DNA from 3 places in the Gracilibacillus caseinilyticus genome. Region 3 is predicted to be linked to each of the others. Evidence: predicted binding sites of a transcription regulator. Region 3 holds the regulator's gene; each other region holds the start of a gene.
The links. Region 3 encodes LexA, which represses DNA repair genes until DNA is damaged. Its sites were predicted from a motif close to CGAACATATGTTCG; they were not measured.
Positions count from the first base shown of each region.

Region 1: the regulator LexA is predicted to act here: its motif matches at 4,199-4,212, upstream of ruvA (Holliday junction branch migration protein RuvA).
Region 2: the regulator LexA is predicted to act here: its motif matches at 2,805-2,818, upstream of MUN88_RS16430 (YolD-like family protein).

Region 1 covers NZ_CP095072.1:3,125,042-3,131,345, reverse strand. Annotated here, with positions in the region: gene yajC (preprotein translocase subunit YajC) at 1-130, opposite strand, end outside; gene tgt (tRNA guanosine(34) transglycosylase Tgt) at 146-1,285, opposite strand; gene queA (tRNA preQ1(34) S-adenosylmethionine ribosyltransferase-isomerase QueA) at 1,303-2,331, opposite strand; gene MUN88_RS14750 (DUF2905 domain-containing protein) at 2,345-2,545, opposite strand; gene ruvB (Holliday junction branch migration DNA helicase RuvB) at 2,542-3,543, opposite strand; gene ruvA (Holliday junction branch migration protein RuvA) at 3,559-4,158, opposite strand; gene MUN88_RS14735 (BofC C-terminal domain-containing protein) at 4,355-4,900, opposite strand; gene MUN88_RS14730 (YebC/PmpR family DNA-binding transcriptional regulator) at 5,377-6,126, opposite strand.
Region 2 covers NZ_CP095072.1:3,438,432-3,444,735, forward strand. Annotated here, with positions in the region: gene MUN88_RS16400 (thymidylate synthase) at 1-245, shown strand, start outside; gene MUN88_RS16405 (dihydrofolate reductase) at 263-757, shown strand; gene tatA (twin-arginine translocase TatA/TatE family subunit) at 891-1,076, shown strand; gene MUN88_RS16415 (twin-arginine translocase TatA/TatE family subunit) at 1,098-1,271, shown strand; gene tatC (twin-arginine translocase subunit TatC) at 1,403-2,158, shown strand; gene MUN88_RS16425 (YozE family protein) at 2,177-2,398, shown strand; gene MUN88_RS16430 (YolD-like family protein) at 2,414-2,746, opposite strand; gene MUN88_RS16435 (exonuclease SbcCD subunit D) at 2,862-4,019, shown strand; gene MUN88_RS16440 (AAA family ATPase) at 4,021-6,304, shown strand, end outside.
Region 3 covers NZ_CP095072.1:3,603,492-3,609,795, forward strand. Annotated here, with positions in the region: gene MUN88_RS17290 (YneF family protein) at 1-16, opposite strand, end outside; gene tkt (transketolase) at 245-2,245, opposite strand; gene MUN88_RS17300 (DUF896 domain-containing protein) at 2,429-2,653, opposite strand; gene MUN88_RS17305 (YneB family resolvase-like protein) at 2,762-3,424, opposite strand; gene lexA (transcriptional repressor LexA) at 3,688-4,308, shown strand; gene MUN88_RS17315 (S8 family peptidase) at 4,645-5,637, shown strand; gene MUN88_RS17320 (endonuclease I family protein) at 5,739-6,304, shown strand, end outside.

The DNA of each region.
Region 1 (6,304 bases), 480 kb from region 3:
TGTCCCCTTTTTTCAGTTCAGATTGCATGTGACGTACTTGTTTTTGTTTCTTCTGTTGTGGTCTGATTAATAGAAAGTAAAAGATCACAATCATTAAAACAAGCGGACCAAGGGTTGCTAAAAATTCCATGTGTTGCACCTCCTCTTAAAAATTCTTTGCATTTGGTTTATTAAAACCATATTTTTCAAAGAACTCTTCTTTAAAATCTCCAAGTCGGTCTTGCATAATTGCTTCACGAACTTGCTCCATTAATTTTAACAGAAAATATAGATTATGATAAGTAGTAAGTCTGAAACCGAAAGTTTCATTTGATTTTACTAAATGTCGGATGTAAGCCCTTGTATAATTTTTACAAACATGACAGTCACAATTTGGGTCTAATGGTGAAAAATCACGAGCGAATTTCGCGTTACGGACAACCAAACGTCCTTCTGATGTCATCAGTGTTCCATTACGGGCAATTCTCGTCGGCAGTACACAATCAAACATATCAACGCCACGAATAGCGCCATCTATTAAGGAATCTGGAGAACCTACTCCCATTAAATATCTTGGTTTATCTGAAGGCAATAATGGTGTAGTGAATTCTAATACACGGTTCATAACATCTTTCGGTTCCCCGACAGATAATCCGCCAATTGCGTATCCCGGGAAATCTAATGATGTTAAGTCTTGTGCACTTAAACGACGTAAATCTTCATATTCGCCCCCCTGAACAATCCCGAATAATCCTTGAACATCTTTTCGGTCATGGGCTTCAAGACAGCGTTCTGCCCATCTGCTTGTTCGTTCCACTGACTTTTTCATATAGTCATGTTCTGCCGGGTATGGTGGGCATTCATCAAATGCCATCATAATATCAGAGCCTAATGCATTTTGAATGTTCATTGCTTTTTCTGGTGACAAAAAGAGTTTTTCACCGTTTAAATGATTACGAAAATGTACACCTTCTTCTTTAATTTTACGTAAGTCACTTAAACTGAAAACCTGGAATCCTCCGGAATCAGTTAATATTGCACCATCCCAGTTCATAAACTTGTGCAATCCCCCTGCTTCCTTTACGATTTCGTGACCAGGTCTGAGCCACAAATGATAAGTATTGGACAGGATCATATTTGCCCCCATCTGTTTTAATTCTTCTGGACTCATTGTCTTGACAGTCGCTAATGTTCCGACTGGCATGAAAGCGGGAGTATCAAAGGAACCATGTGGTGTATGGACCTTTCCTAGTCTTGCTCCTGTTTGTTTACATGTTTTTATATGTTCATATCTTATCGCAGTCATCAAAAGTTGTCCTTTCTTTACATAATTAACATCGCGTCACCAAAGCTGAAGAAGCGGTAACGCTCAGCAACTGCTTTATTATAGGCCTCTAAAATAAAGTCTCGATCTGATAGTGCACTCACTAACATAATTAATGTCGACTTAGGCAAATGGAAATTCGTAATCAAGCCATCGATCGCTTTAAACTGATACGGTGGGTAAATAAAAATATCCGTCCAGCCATTACGCTCTTCAAATACACCATTTGTATCACGTGCTATTGTTTCAAGCGTTCTGGTTGAGGTTGTCCCGACCGAAATAATTTTGCCTCCACGCTTCTTTACCTCATTAAGCTGATTTGCTGTTGTTTCTGTCATCTGATAGAATTCTGCATGCATTTCGTGTTCTTCGACATTGTCTACACTAACCGGACGGAATGTCCCTAATCCAACATGCAATGTAATAAATGCAATCTCGATTCCTTTTTGTTCGATTTGTTCGAGAAGTTCATTGGTAAAATGCAACCCTGCAGTTGGTGCTGCTGCTGAACCTTGTTCGCGTGCATAAACAGTCTGATATCGATCTTTCTCATCCAATTGTTCTTTAATATAAGGCGGAAGCGGCATTTCGCCGAGCTCATCCAGCACTTCATAAAGAATTCCCTCATATTCTAACCGAAGGATGCGACCGCCATGCTCTTTCGTATCAATACAGGTCGCTTTTAATTGCCCATCACCAAAGACAATCGTAGAACCGACTTTTATTTTTTTAGCTGGTTTCACGAGGACTTCCCAATCATTATCTTCTATTTGCGATAATAATAACACTTCCACTTTGGCACCTGTATCCTGTTTCATACCATACAATCTTGCCGGCAACACTTTTGTATTGTTTAAGACTAAACAATCACCTTTTTCAAGAAAATCTAATATATCGTAAAAATGGTGATGTGTGATCGATCGCTTTTCACGATTTAACACCATTAACCTTGAACTAGCGCGATCTTGTAACGGTGTCTGTGCGATTAATTCCTCTGGTAAATCAAAATCAAAATCTTCTATATTCATGCCTTTACTCCTTCTACTTAAAACGTCCTATTATTGCAAAAATAATTGTCAGGATAATACTCACAATTATTGATGTCATGATTGGAAAATGAAAAGATACATTACCTTTTTTAAAGCTGAAATCACCAGGCAGCTTACCAATGAATCCCCATAACAGACCAACGATTATACATACAATCCCTATTACAATAAAGATTTTACCGACGTCCGTCAAGATTCAGGCACCTCCCGGTCAAAGTGTGCATAAGCTTTGGACGTAACAAGCCGTCCTCTTGGTGTACGTTGAATAAATCCTTGCTGTAATAAATAGGGCTCATAGACATCCTCAATTGTTTGTGACTCTTCGCCAATGGACGCTGCAATCGTATCTAAGCCTACAGGTCCACCTTTGAAACCGTCAATGATTGCAAGTAATAATTTATGATCAATGTGATCAAGCCCTTCCTGATCAACCTGTAACATCTTTAACGCCTGCTGTGTTGTTTGGATCGAGATACTTGGTTCACCTTTAACCTGCGAAATATCCCGTACCCTTTTCAACAAACGATTCGCAATCCTCGGAGTGCCACGTGACCGTCTCGCTACTTCCATCGCAGCTACTTTTTCTATTTGCACTTGAAATATGTCAGCCGTCCGTTCGACAATGGCACACAAGTCCACTACTTCGTAAAATTCAAGTCTTGATAATACACCGAAGCGGTCACGTAATGGTGCTGATAGAAGACCTGCTCTAGTTGTAGCACCTACTAAGGTAAACGGCGGTAAATCGAGTTGAACAGATCTTGCACTTGAACCTTGACCAATGACGATATCCAGACAGAAATCCTCCATTGCTGGATAAAGGATTTCTTCCACTGCACGGGGCAGTCGGTGAATTTCGTCAATGAATAAGACATCACCGACTTCCAATGAGGAAAGTATCGCTGCTAAATCACCAGAGCGTTCGATGGCCGGGCCGGATGTTTGCTTAAATTGGACACCCATCTCATTGGCAATAATCTGTGCCATCGTCGTTTTACCAAGACCTGGAGGACCATATAATAATACATGATCGAGTGGTTCGTTTCTCATTTTGGCAGCTTCGATAAAAATTGCCAAGTTATCTTTAGCTTTATGCTGACCAATGTATTGCTTCAGCATTTTTGGGCGCAGACTTAATTCTTCAGATAAATCTTCTTCTTGGATCTCATTGGAAATAATCCGTTCCTCCATCATGGAATCTCCTTTCTATTTCATTAGTAAGGCTAACCCTTTTCGTATGTATGTATCCGCCGCATCACTCTGCTCTTTCGCTAAGACTGGTTTAATCGTATTAATTTCTTTTTCCGAATAACCTAATGCTTTAAGTGCCTCTATCGCTTCAGATAAAGCATTATTTTCCTCTGTTTTATCTGGCTGCTGGTTAAATAAATCTTCAGTATGAAAGTCAAAAGGTAATTTCCCTTTTAAATCCAGGATCATTTGGCGTGCTGTCTTCTTCCCTACTCCCGGAAAACTTGTCAAAAACTTTTCATCTTCCTGATCGATCGCCAGGACGAAATCTTTAACAGAAGTTGTGGCCAATACAGCTAATGCACCTTTAGGTCCGATTCCCGAAACATTTAAGATTTGCGCGAATAATTTTTTTTCTTCCTGGTTTTGAAATCCGTATAAAATTTGTGCATCTTCCCTTACATAATGATACGTGTAAACCTTTAATTGCTCACCTGTTTGTACTTGAAAGCGATAAGGATTCGGACAGATTACTTCATATCCTATTCCATTCGTTTCTATCAGAATGGTTTGTTCCGTTATATCCGATACTAATCCATTTATATATGCAATCATATCACTGATCTCCTCTTCATTCCAAATTCGCACTCGTTCACAAGCATACGTTCGTATTTAATCTTAGCTTATCTAACGATCTTTCGCAAGAAGTAGGAGGAAATAAAATGATAGGAATAACGAGCACTTAAATATGTTCAATATCATTTGCAGTGTCTTTTTATCAATAAAAAAAGTTGAACGATAATATCATCGTTCAACTGTTCACTGCTTCAGCTTTTTGATAGGAACGGAATGTTTCTAACACTTCCGAATAATCCTTTTTTGTATTAATTTTGATACCTTCTTTTAAGCGCTCATATAAGTGTGATTCTAATTCATCGGTATCGATCTGGTAAAACGACTGTACCGCGGATTCTTGTACAGGAACACCTTCAAAGATGGTCAGCTTGCCATTTTTAATACCAAAATAGCCATTGGCTTTTAAATATGGAGATATATCGTTGACTTCTTTTCGGAAACGGATGTGTCCTTCTTTTTGCTCCATGACTTGCCAATCCTGATATTCTGCCCAAAAATCCTGCATGGAAGCGATCGTTTCTTCAACTTGCTCCCGCTCTACTTTGCCATCTATATAATGTTTTTCCAATGTTAGTTCAATTGTAAGCGGGTCTTGTGCAACTGCCATGACTTCTTTTGGACTCTCCGCATTACTCTTTGGTGTTTCTTGTATAGATTGATAGCTGATAACGCCTATTATTGCCACAATGACTCCGTTTAATAGTAACCATAACTTGCTCATTAAAGACCCTCCAATCGAGCTATGTTTACTATTAGGATGTCCAAACTGTGAAAATATAATCATCTTTTTTAAAAATCTTCAGAACGATAATGGTTGTAAAATGCACGTTTCTTTGCCGTAAGAAAAATTGGCTTAATCACTAACAGTCCTAACTAACGTAATATATAAAACTTCCTTTAATATCGATTATGTTAACTAGCTTGGTGGTAATTTTGAAATTGTTAATGTGCTGGGATAACGCTCCGGCCAAGCACTTCTTGTCCTGCGGAGCATATTTCCGGAGCTTTGCTAAGCAAATAAATGAAATCAAAATTACCACATTGTCAAATAGTTTCACTTTACATAATCTGAATTTTAAGAAACATTAATCCTCTTCTGTCTATATTTTTGTAATTTGCCTTCGGGAGATTCAATATATCCTTTTCCTGCTTATAAGAAAAGACTGACTCCTATTCTTGGAATCAGTCTTTTTATTCTTACAATTGCTCCATAATTGCTTCGTCTGCTTCTATGTTATGATGAACTTCCTGGACATCTTCCATATCCTCTAACATTTGAACTAACTTAACCATTTTGTTACCTGCTTCTTCATCTACTGCTGACATGGTTTGTGGAATCATGGTGATTTCTGATGTTTCAAATGTGAAGCCACTTTCTTCCATCGTTTTCTTCACGTTTTGGAAGTCTTCAGGATCGGCATATATTTCGTAAGCACCTTCGACAGTTTCCATCTCTTCAGCTCCAGCTTCGATTGCTTCTAACATCACGGTATCTTCATCCGCATCTGTCGTCTCTCGATCAATGACGAAATAACCTTTACGATCAAACATAAAAGCGACACAGCCATTCTCACCTAAGTTACCACCATTTTTACTAAAGGCATGGCGTAATTCAGAGGCTGTACGGTTTTTGTTATCGGTTAACACTTCTACCATAACAGCTGTACCACCTGGTCCATACCCTTCATAAGTCAATTCTTCAAAGTTCGCTCCATCTAAATCACCTGTTGCTTTTTTAATGGCGCGATCTATATTGTCATTTGGCATATTATCTGCTTTTGCCTTCTCTACTACCAGACGAAGACTCGCATTCATATCCGGGTCGCCACCACCTTGCTTTGCAGCTAAATATATATCTTTCGCATGCTTCATAAAAATTTTACCGCGTTTCGCATCTTGTGCATTTTTTCTTCTTTGAATGTTCTTCCATTTAGAGTGTCCTGCCATACATTCTCACCTCTCGTAATCTATCTTATTCTCCATCTTTTACTTTATCATAACTGCAGACAATTGAAAATGTTGTGACACTGCCATACGTGCGGATTTCAGGATATATCATCCCAACACAATATTATATCATCTTCTACCAGTTTTTTTTATGTTGAGGATATTGATGTTAAGGATT
Region 2 (6,304 bases), 170 kb from region 3:
TATTAACACTTCTAGTAGCACAAGAATGCGGTTTGGAGTCAGGTGAATTTATTCATACGTTCGGTGATGCACACATTTATTCCAATCACATCGAACAGGTGAAAGAACAGCTATCACGCGATCCGAAAGCCTTACCTTCTGTACATATTAAGGAAGGTGTATCGATTTTTGATATCGAGCTAAATGATATTACATTAGAGAATTATCAACCGCACCCGGCGATTAAAGCACCAGTCGCTGTATAACGTAAGGAGGAATGACGATGATTTCACTATTATTTGCTATGGGAAGTAATCGAGTAATTGGTAAAGACAATGATTTACCTTGGCATTTGCCAAAGGATCTGAAATTTTTCAAAGATGTGACGATAAACCAAACCATTATTATGGGACGCAAAACATTTGAATCAATGAATGGTCCATTGCCAAAAAGGGAAAATATTATTGTAACAAGAGATAAAAACTATACTGCTACAAACAGTCAGGTGATTCACTCGATTGCAGATATACAACAATTAAATGAAGAACAACCTGACAAAGAATGGTTTGTCATTGGCGGGGAGTATATCTTTGAACAAGTATTACCATTCGCCGATCGTATCTATATGACCTACATTGACGAAACGTTTGACGGTGATACGTTTTTCCCTGAATTTGATGAGTCAGACTGGCACCAGACGAAGAAAGAAAAAGGGATAAAAGACGAAAACAATAACTATGATTACTACTTCATTCAGTATGATCGGAAAAAATCGTAATATTTTTACTGTTAATAAAGACAAGGCATGCAAATCGTGATAAGATAAGAAATAAAGTGAGATTGCCATCAATAAAGGATTTACGGTGAAACACTCCAAATATTTTTAGATTTTAATTAAAGGGGCGCATTTTATGCTATCTCAAATTGGCTTTCCTGGACTGATATTGATCCTGATCATTGCTTTAATCATCTTCGGACCTAAGAAATTACCCGAGATTGGCAAAGCAACAGGGGACACGTTACGGGAATTTAAAAAATCAGCACGTGATTTGACAGATGATGAGAAAGAACAGAATGATACGGATACAACGAAGTAATCCTATAATGAGGTGAACGACATGTTTTCAAATATTGGCTTTCCTGGGCTAATTTTAATATTAATCATTGCCTTAGTTATTTTTGGACCTTCTAAATTACCGGAAATCGGTAAAGCAGTTGGCAGTTCACTGCGAGAATTCAAGAAGGCGACCAATGATATTATGAACGATGACAAAGACAAATCAGAAAAATAAGAGCAACAGCGTGGTACAAACGTGGCCGAAGCATTTTCGGTTACCTACATAGGAAATGCAGAATCCCTGTTTCTTCTTTTGAAACAGGGATTGCCTTTGGTACACTGTCTGACGATGAAGGGACGTTGAAAATGGAGGAAGATAAATCATTACCAAATGAAAAAGAGATGGGTTATCTCGAACACTTTGCCGAATTACGAAATCGTTTATTATGGACAGCCTTTATTTTTATATTATTTTTTATGGGCGGTTTGTACTTTGTGGAAGATATTCGTAATTTCTTTCTAAACGATATAGATATAACACTCAATCTTATTTCACCTGAAGAAATTATTTGGGTTATCTTTATGATTGCCTTTATTGTGGCACTTGCTGGAACATTACCTTTTCTCTGCATCCAAATATGGTTTTTTGTCAGACCTGGTTTAACGAAGAGGGAACAACAACTTTCCTTAATTTATATTCCAGTTGTTTTTCTATTATTTTTAGCAGGACTTGCGTTCGGCTATTACATTTTCATTAAACTGATCTTACCATTTGTTCTGTCACTAAATGACGGAATGTTTGAAACGATGTTTACGGTCGAGAATTATTTCCGTTTTATCTTTCGAGTGACTTTACCATTTGCGGTATTCTTTGAAGTGCCGGTAATCACGATGTTTCTAACTAGTTTAGGCATCGTTACACCTCAATTCTTATCGAAAACACGTAAGTACGGGTATTTCATACTGATCATTATCGGGACGATGATTTCACCTCCAGATTTTATTTTGCAAATCATCGTAGCAATCCCGTTAATTATTCTTTATGAAATCAGTATTATGTTATCACGGATGGTTTATCGAAAAAAACAAGACAAACATCGTGAATTCATGGAAAATGAATAAAGAGGATGAGCGAATACGATGAAATCTTTCTATCACTTTATGATGCGTTATCGGGGGAACAAACAATTAGATAATGCTAGAAAATTGGCAGATTGGATGTTTTATGAGCACGATTTCCCAAAACATTCCAATGATTATGATGACATCAGCCGTTACTTGGAATGGCATACACCGTTCCCAGAAGCTATATCAACATTTGATAATCTCTGGGACAGCTATATAGAAGAAGAAAAGCCATGAGTAACCTCATGGCTTTTACTTATGGTGAAAACGAAGCGATACGATTTGATCAAACCGTAACTTTAGCTTGTTATTTTGTGCTGTAAGTAAGTTCAATTGTCGTCCTATTAAATCAGCTTTTATAATAGTACCGACAGTTTTTTTATATGTTCCGTTATCCTTAAAGTCTATTTCGATAGCAGCTGATGTGTGTATGGCTTCCTGAATGGTATGCTCCATCTCTGCTGAGTCATCCTCGCTTAATATGGAAGGATCTACCGTATCTTCTTCTTCAAAAAAATCTTGCAACATCTTGACATGCTCCGGTAACATTAAAGATGCCCATTTTATATTACCTCGATCATTCATCAATGTAATCACCTCAATATACAGTGTACACAAACGGACGTTCTGTTTCAATGGACTTCGATCATTTGTTCGTGTATAATTATAAGTAAAATATGGAAAGGATGGTGCGTGTTAGGTGAAAATTATTCATACAGCAGATTGGCATTTAGGCAAAATCGTTCATGGTTTACATATGACAGAGGACCAGGGAGAGGTGTTAAGAGAGCTTCTCACTATTTTGGAGAAAGAAAAGCCTGATCTTCTGATTATAGCAGGTGACTTATACGATCGTGCTGTACCTCCGCGCGAAGCAGTAGATATATTAAATGCATTCTTAACGAAGGCATCCGTTGAATTAGAGATACCGATTGTAGCGATCTCAGGAAATCATGACAGTCCAGACCGTCTTGGTTTTGGTGCGAGCTTGTTTCGTTCCAAGCAATTATATGTAGCAACCACGATAGAAGATATTTTTCACCCTGTTCATTTACAGGACTCTGATGGTGATGTGTATATTCATATGGTCCCATATGTCGAACCAGAGCAAGTGAAAGCATATTTCCAGGATGCCACCATTCAAACGCATCAAGCTGCTATGGAATGTATTATTGCCCAATTGAGAGAAAAGATGACAGAGCACCCGGACGCACGTCATCTACTAGTTGGCCATGCATTTATCGCAGGAGGGATGGAGTCAGAATCAGAAGAAAGACTGACCATGATTGGAGGGACTCCCTATATCGACGCAAGCCTGTTTGATGCATTCGATTACGTAGCATTAGGGCACTTACACCAGCCACAAAAAATCAAAAGCGAGTATATCCGTTACAGTGGCTCTCTAATGAAATATTCTTTTTCTGAAGCCAATCACCGTAAATCCGTTACCTTGCTTGAACTCACAAATGAGGACAAGCAATTATCGACCATACCACTAAACGCGCCAAGAAATTTACGTGTGCTCGAAGGCTATTTTCAAGATCTGTTAGATGGAAAAATTGCAGAACCAACAGAAGATTATTTACAGATACGCTTGCTGGATGACGGACAAATCATGGATCCAGTCACTAAGCTCCGCAAACTCTATCCGAATATTCTTCGACTAGAACGAAAAAACCCATACGTACATCAATCGTTACGAGAGCTGCAATCCATTAAAGAGAAGCAAGAAATGTCGCATGAGCAATTATTTGCTGCCTTTTATAAAGAAATCAAAAAAACAGAACTGTCTGAAGAACGAGAAACGTATATAAAAAGAGTTATTCATCAAGTCATGACGGACGAAAGGAGGAAATAAGATGCGTGCGTTACAATTGGAAATGACAGCATTTGGTCCTTATCGTGAGAAACAGCTTATTGATTTTACCGAACTGGGTGCTGAACCGATCTTTTTAATTACTGGTCCTACAGGAGCGGGAAAGACGACGATCTTTGACGCTATCTGTTTCAGCTTATACGGCAGGGCAAGTGGTGCTGATCGAGATCAGGAAGCATTTCGAAGCCATTTTGCAGAGGTTGATAATCAAACGAACGTTCGCTTCACTTTCTTATTACACGGAAAAAAATATCAGGTAACGAGAAGTCCCAAACAACTTAAACCTAGGGCACGAGGAGAAGGATACACAGAAGAAGTAGCAAGTGCCAGTTTATATGTGTCTAATCAGCAGGAAGAATGGGAACTGCTTGTCTCCAAGATTAAAGAAGTGAACGAAACTCTTGAACAGATGATCGGATTGGATTATGAACAATTCAAGAAAATGATCATGATTCCACAAGGAGAGTTTCGCAAATTAATTTCTGAAAATAGTAAAGAGCGGGAGGAAGTATTACAAAAAATCTTCCGCACGTATCTGTATCGCAATATTACTGAAAAATTAAAAGAAGAATCTGCCGAAATAAAAGAACAAATAAGCAAGTTAGAATGGCGGCGTCAGCAAGAATTAGACAAGCTCCCTGAAGGAACAATAGATGAGCAATCAGACGCAAAGACAAAGGAACAACTAGAAGACCACCTCCTTAGCCTTGATGAACAAAAAGAAAATGGTAATCGCCAGTTAGAACAAATGACAGATCAATTAACGAATTTGCAAGAGACGTTCTACCAGCAAAAACAATTAGTAGACTATTTCACCGAATATGAGCAACTGAATATAAAACAACAGCAATTAGCAGAAATAGAGCCTGAAATAAAGCAACGGACAGAGCGGCTGGAGCTTGCGAAGACCGCTGATAAAATAAAACCAGTAGAAACATTACTGCAAACACGAAAACAAGAATGGCAGCAACACCAACAATCATTAACCACTTTGAAACAGCAATTAGAAACGAATCAGTCTCGTTATACACAAATCAAAGAAACTTATGAACAGGAACAAAAGAAGGAACCCGAACGAGAATCATTACAATTTCAGTTGAAAGAGCAACAAAAACTGTTAGATATGATGGATGAACTTGAAGCTATTTCTGAGAAACGTCATCAACTCGAGCAACAACGACAACAGGCATCTAAAGAATTAACGAATTCCGAGAAAAAAGTGACAGAACTCGAGCAACTAAGAGATGAGCATTATCGATTGAAGGATGCGATGCATGAGACTTCAGCAACTTTGCAAAATTTCGAGCATGAATTGGAACAAAATGTCCGTCAATCTCAGGAAATCCAAGAGTTAAAAACAGAATATCAGCAACTGCAAATCTTAAGAAAAGATTATCAGCAATATCAGCGCGTACAACAAAAATTACAGGATAAAGTTAACGATCAGACTAACCGTTGTGACCGTTTGGAACAAGAGCGAAAAGCGCACGTTGCCAGTGACTTAGCCTCATATTTGGAGACTGGACAAGCGTGTCCAGTCTGCGGTTCAGAACACCATCCGTCACCTGCTGCAAATCGTCAGCAAGGTATATCGGAAGAACAACTGGAGATGGAAAAGAAACAGTTGACAGATTTGCAGAATCAGACGAACGATATGCAAATGAAACTGTACCAAATAAAGGAACAAGGCGAAGCAAAACGACAAATTGTTAATCGTTTGTTAAGTACAATTGGAGCGGAAACAACACAAGATATAACGCAGTCAGAATTACGGAAACTTGAACAACAAATAATGGACAACCTGCGCAAACGAAGAGAAACTCAGAAGCAGGCAAATTCAATATGGCAGCAACAGCAGAAGGAAGAGGAGAAGATTTCCAACACACTAGCAGATTATACCCGTATCAAGCAACATACTGCCGATCTCCAAACCAAGCAGAAACAACTAGAAAGCGAGTATCAACAAATCCATGCTAAATACGCTCAACTAATGGAGCAATTACCAAATGATATTAACTCTGTTTCAGCATTTAAACAGCAGTTGAAGCAACTAGAAGAGCAGATGCAAAGTATGCATAACTCTTGGAAGCAAGTACAAGCAGATTATGAACAAGCTTTAGCAGATAAGCATAAACAAGAAACAAAATATAACGAGGCCATTGCTTACAACCAGCAATTAGAAGAGAAATACGAACAACAGCAGTCTGTTTGGCATCAAACTCTAGCAGACTATCATTTTGAAAATGAAACAAGCTTTAAAGAAGCTT
Region 3 (6,304 bases):
CCCAGATTGTACTCATTCGCTAGTTTCCTCCTTAAACATATCTCTTATACAGTATAGTAAAAACTATCTAATAATACAAGCACTTGTTTCACGATTATGTAAGCATTGATCCGCTCAACTGTTATGCTATATTTGTAAGACTTACTGGTGATATGATTATTAAAAAAACATCACTACCGCCAAAAAACTACCTGATTAAAAATGAGACGAGGATCAGCTCCGTCGTCCCATTTCGCTTCATTAATTAGAATAATTCGTTCACGTGATTAACAACATTCTCCACAGTGAAGCCATATTCTTCAATAATTTTGTTTCCATTTGCAGATGCACCAAAGCGATCGATTGAAATAATCTTACCTTCGATACCTACGTAACGCTCCCAACCTAATGAAGAAGCCATTTCAACTGCAACACGTTTAGTTACTGCACTAGGTAATACAGATTCTTTGTAAGCAGCATCCTGCTTATCAAAGCGATCCCATGAAGGAATACTTACAACACTTACGTCTTTTCCTTCTTCTTTCAATTGTTTTTGTGCTTTTACCGCTAGCTGGACTTCAGAACCTGTCGCTACAAGAATTGCATCCGGTGTTTCTTTAGAAGCTGGACTTACAACATATCCACCTTTTTTCACACCTTCGTATGCTTTTTCTGCAGTACCATCTAGTGTTGGCAGGTTTTGACGAGTTAAGACTAATGCAGTCGGCTGAGATGTTGATTCTACAGCTAATCTCCATGCAGCCTGCACTTCGTTACCGTCTGCTGGACGAATAACAGAAAGGTTCGGCATTGCTCGGAAAGCAGCTAATTGTTCAACCGGTTCGTGAGTTGGTCCATCTTCCCCTACAGCAATGGAATCATGTGTTAATACATAAGTTACAGGTAGGTTTTGGATCGCTGATAAACGAACAGCTGGACGTAAATAGTCACTAAATACGAAGAATGTACCACCGAACACTTTTAATCCGCCATGTAATGCCATACCATTTAAAGCTGCTGCCATCGCGAATTCGCGTACACCGAACCAAATATTGCGGTTTTCTGGTGTTGCCGCAGAGAAATCTCCAGCATCTTTCAAATTAGTTTTGTTAGAACCTGCTAAATCGGCACTACCACCGAATAAAGTTGGGACTGTTTTGGCAATAGCATTTAACACTTCACCTGATGTAGCACGTGTTGCTGCTTCATCTTTTCCAGTTTCATATACTGGTAATTCTTTTTCCCAGCCTTCAGGTAATCTCTCATTGATCGCGTCATCTAATTCTTTTGCTAATTCTGGATGAGCATTTTTATAAGCGTCGAATAGTTCGTTCCATTTCTGCTCTTTCTCTTTACCATTGTCAACGATTTTTGTTTTGAAATCTTGGTAAACTTCTTCAGGTACATGGAATGCTTCATGTTCCCAACTATAGAATTCTTTTGTTAAGGCAACTTCTTCCGCACCAAGTGCTGCACCGTGAGAAGCTGCAGATCCTGATTTATTTGGGGAACCATAGCCAATTACAGTTTTCACTTCGATTAAAGTAGGCTGCTCTGTATTTTGTTTCGCTTCTGCAATCGCATTAGAGATTGCTTTCGTATCATTACCATCTTCCACACGAATTACTTGCCAGCCATATGCTTTGAAACGACCTTCTACATTTTCAGAAAATGATTTATTCAATTCCCCGTCTAATGAAATATCGTTGGAATCGTATAAAGCAATAAGTTTGCCAAGTTTCAGGTGACCTGCTAATGAAGCAGTCTCATGAGAAACACCTTCCATTAAGTCACCGTCACTGACAATAGCATAAGTGTGATGATCTACCATGTTATAGTCATCTTCGTTGTATTTAGCTGAAAGATGTTTCTCAGCCATTGCCATACCAACACTCATAGCAATACCTTGTCCTAATGGTCCGGTAGTTGCTTCTACACCATCAGTATGGTGAACTTCCGGGTGACCTGGAGTTCTGGAATCCCATTGACGGAATCCTTTAAGGTCTTCAATCGTTACATCATAACCAGATAAATGAAGTAAGCTATAAAGTAACATAGAACCGTGACCTGCAGAAAGTACGAAACGGTCTCTATTAAACCATTTAGAACTTTTTGGGTTATGGTTCATATGCTCAGTCCAAAGCGTATATGCCATTGGAGCAGCACCCATTGGTAAGCCCGGGTGTCCGGAATTTGCTTGTTCAATTGCGTCTATCGACAATGTTCTGATTGAATTAATAGACAATTGTTCAGTTTGGTTTGACATGATTTTTCCCCTTTCAATATCAAAAAAATATGTACGCACATCTATAATCCTATAACGAAATCCGCTATATGACAAGTATATTAAAGTTAAAACACGATAATTTTCGTTAGAATTATCAGTTTTTTCACCGAAATTCAACTTGTATGGTCGCTCCAGAACAAGTAGTTAAAGAAGAAGAAGTAACTACTTCTTCTTCTTTAACTGTTTTAATTTTTCTGGAGTAACGTCATCGCCATTCGGATCAACGACCGTCATTCCTTTTAATTGATTTTTAAAAGATTTCCTAACATTTTTCAAATAAGCTTCTCGTAATTCTTTTTGTTCTTTTTTTTCTTCTTCTGTTAAACCTTCTGATTTAGATTTTTTCGATAACTCATTAATACGAGCAATTTTATCTTGGGAAAGCATAATATATACACCTCGATTTCTTTTCCATCATTTTTATTCAGACATGAATGCATGTATTTTACCATGAAAAAAAGAGTATACATAACTTGTATACCCTGTCCTTCTATTTTAATCTTCCTTCATAGACTTTTCAAGTGATTGGTATTCCTGATAACGCCGATGGACCGTGGCTTTCGAAACATTATATCCCATCCCTCGTAAGACAGATGCAATTTCATGAAAGGTCAGATTATTTTTTCTCAGCCGTTTCACTTCTTCGATCGGAAAATGTTTGCGTTCTCTTCCTTTCGCAAGGTGTTGATTGGACAGATTCTCCGCTGGATTAAATCCGTTATCAACAGCTTTTCTCATGCCTCGTTTGATTTTAGCGTTATGTAATTTAAGTTGATATTCTTCCACAATCGAGACGATTTGTAATACCATCGAATCTCCTTCTGACAATTGCAATTCGCCATTCTGTGCTAAGCAAAAGATGGATACATCTAACCGTTGTAGCTGATGCAGTAAAGCGATCTTCGTATTTCCTCGCCCTAATCTCGTTTCATCTTGGATAAGTAATGTATCTGCTGTGTTGTTTTGAAATGCTTCGAGGAGAGTAAAGACACCTTCCCTTTCGATTTCATAACCGCTCTGTTTCTCTTCTATTACTTGCACAACCTCCATCTCATATCGGGATGCAAAATAACGCAATTCTTCCTTTTGCCGTTTGATTGAAGTCTCTTGTGTGTCTTTACTTGTACTTACCCGACAATAAATAATGGCTCTAGACATAAAACGTACACCTACAATTCTACAAGTTTGATACTGCTGAAAAATAAAAAAATGCAATACCTAGTATAAATGCTATCAAATAAAAAATGTCAACTTTCGATAAATTTTTTAACAACTTGCATCCCTCCCAGAACTTTTGTTCGTAATTTCATTATACACGAACAAGTGTTCATGTCAACTCTTTTTTCGAACGAATGTTTGTAATGCTATTCTATATATGCTATACTTTGATTAATAAATAATACGTGTTAGGAGATTGAAATATGACAAATCTATCAAAGCGACAAGAGGAGATTTTAGCTTATATTAAAGAACAAGTAGAGTTAAAAGGATATCCACCCTCTGTTCGCGAGATTGGAGAGGCAGTCGGTCTAGCATCTAGCTCAACGGTACACGGACATCTCGCGCGATTAGAGAAGAAAGGATATATTCGCAGAGATCCTACGAAACCAAGAGCAATTGAAGTATTGCCACAAGATGGCGATTTAGAAATCCCTAAGACAGAAGCAACCTTTGCTCCCGTAATTGGTAAAGTAACAGCAGGGCTTCCAATTACAGCAGTAGAAAATATTGAAGAATACATCCCAATCCCACATAATGAAATGCATGCAAGTGAACAGTTGTTCGTATTGATTATTGAAGGGGACAGTATGATTGAAGCCGGTATTCTCAATGGAGACAAAGTGATTGTCAAACAGCAAAACACAGCTGAAAACGGGGATATCGTAGTTGCCATGACAGAAGAAAGCGAAGCAACGGTAAAACGTTTCTTCAAGGAAAAGGATCATATTCGACTGCAGCCTGAAAACGCGACAATGGATGCGTTAATCTACGATAATGTTAGCATTCTTGGTAGAGTTGTCGGCTTATACCGCAGCTTATAATAGATTCAAAAAAAGCCTTTGGCGATACTACCAAAGGCTTTTTACACCAAGATATACACCCCCCTTCTTTTCACTTGTTAAAAATTCCTATATTTTTTCTTTGATTGGTTTGAAGTCTATCAAAATAGGTAATATATATAACAAAACCTTCTTTCGATTGCAGACATTGGATACCGACACATCAACTATCACCCACAGGACAATTAAACTAGCAATCACAGCCTATTATCTCCAAATTATTACAACAATATTAAAATCAGTAAATCTAGTAAACTTTTCCAACCTAATTACATACCTTATATAGAGAGGGTAAATTTTAAAGGAGTGAATTATAAAATGGTACAAAATAAGGTTCACTTAATTCCTTATACGATTCAATCGATTGAGGATTCCAAAAATGAGACCCCAGAAGGCGTTCAACTAGTACAGGCCCCTGCCTTGTGGGAAAAAGGTTTTGAAGGAGAAGATATAGTAGTTGCAGTGATAGACACTGGAATTGAGTCAGATCATCCAGACTTTAAAGATCAAATTATTGGCGGACGAAATTTTACAAGCGATTATAATGGAGACCAAAACAACTTTGAAGACAATAACGGTCACGGAACACATGTATCAGGAACTATTGCAGCAAGTCTTAATGGCGATGGGGTTGTGGGTGTTGCTCCAAAGGCTAAAATATTAAGTCTAAAAGCTTTGACTGGAGAAGGTTCAGGTGAGTATGACTGGATCATTAATGCGATAAACTATGCAGTTGAATGGCGCGGTCCGAACAACGTACGGGCACGAGTTATTTCCATGTCCTTGGGTGGGCCTAATGATATCACTGAAATGCATGAAGCCATTCAAAATGCAGTCAGTAAGGATATATCTGTCGTTGTCGCTACGGGAAATGAAGGAGATGGAAATGAGGAAACTCCTGAATATGCTTATCCTGGAGCGTATAACGAGGTCATTAGTGTAGGTGCTGTTGACTTAAACTTACAGATTGCTCCATTTTCGAATACTAATAATGAGGTAGATCTTGTAGCTCCAGGAGTAGATATTTTATCAACTTATTTAGATAGTAAGTTTGCTAAACTATCAGGAACATCTATGGCTGCTCCCCATGTAGCAGGTGCTTTAGCTTTAATCATTAATTTAAGTGAAAAAGAGTTTGAAAGATCTGTTATTGAGTCAGAAGTTTATGCTCAACTTGTTAGACGTACCCTACCACTTGAATTTCAAAATAGCGCTGAAGGTAATGGCTTTCTTTTGCTTAATCTGGTTGACCAACTAGATAGAATTATTGCTCCAAATGTAAACGAAACGAATAAAACTTCAAAGAAATAAAGAATCATTCTCCACCCATCGTTGTAACATCATTTTTGTAGGTTGCTATTAAGCACCTATCTTTCTATCCATTTCTTATGTCATAAAGAAAGGGGAAAATCATGAACAAATTGGAAGGTGAAAAATTAAAAAACACATTGCTGAAATTAAGAATTAATCAAAAGAAAATTAAAAATACGAAAGAATACTATGATGAAGAGGAAGATTTACGCATTATCAAAGAATATTATCGATACATTAACTTTGACGATGCAGACCCAACTAACTTATATGAGCAACTAAATAGATTAACGACAAGTACACATGAAAATCAACTTCCTTATAATTCTGAAACGCGTGATTATCTTTATTCTACAATTGATCTCCATATGGACGGGAACTTAAAAAGTATCTATTCAGGAAGCCACAAAGATCCTGAACAAACCATCAAAGAAGATCATGAAACAGTACAACTAAGGCAACAAGAGTATGAAAAATTGTCAAGTTATAAATCAGAAGAGGATGATTTGTGGATCAAATCATTAGCAAAAATTGAACGTGACAACATGTTTAATTGTGAACATGTCGTTCCTCAGTCATGGTTTGATGAAGATAATCCAATGAGAGGCGATCTACACCATCTTTTCACATGCGACAAAAAATGTAATTCGACCAGATCCAATTATCC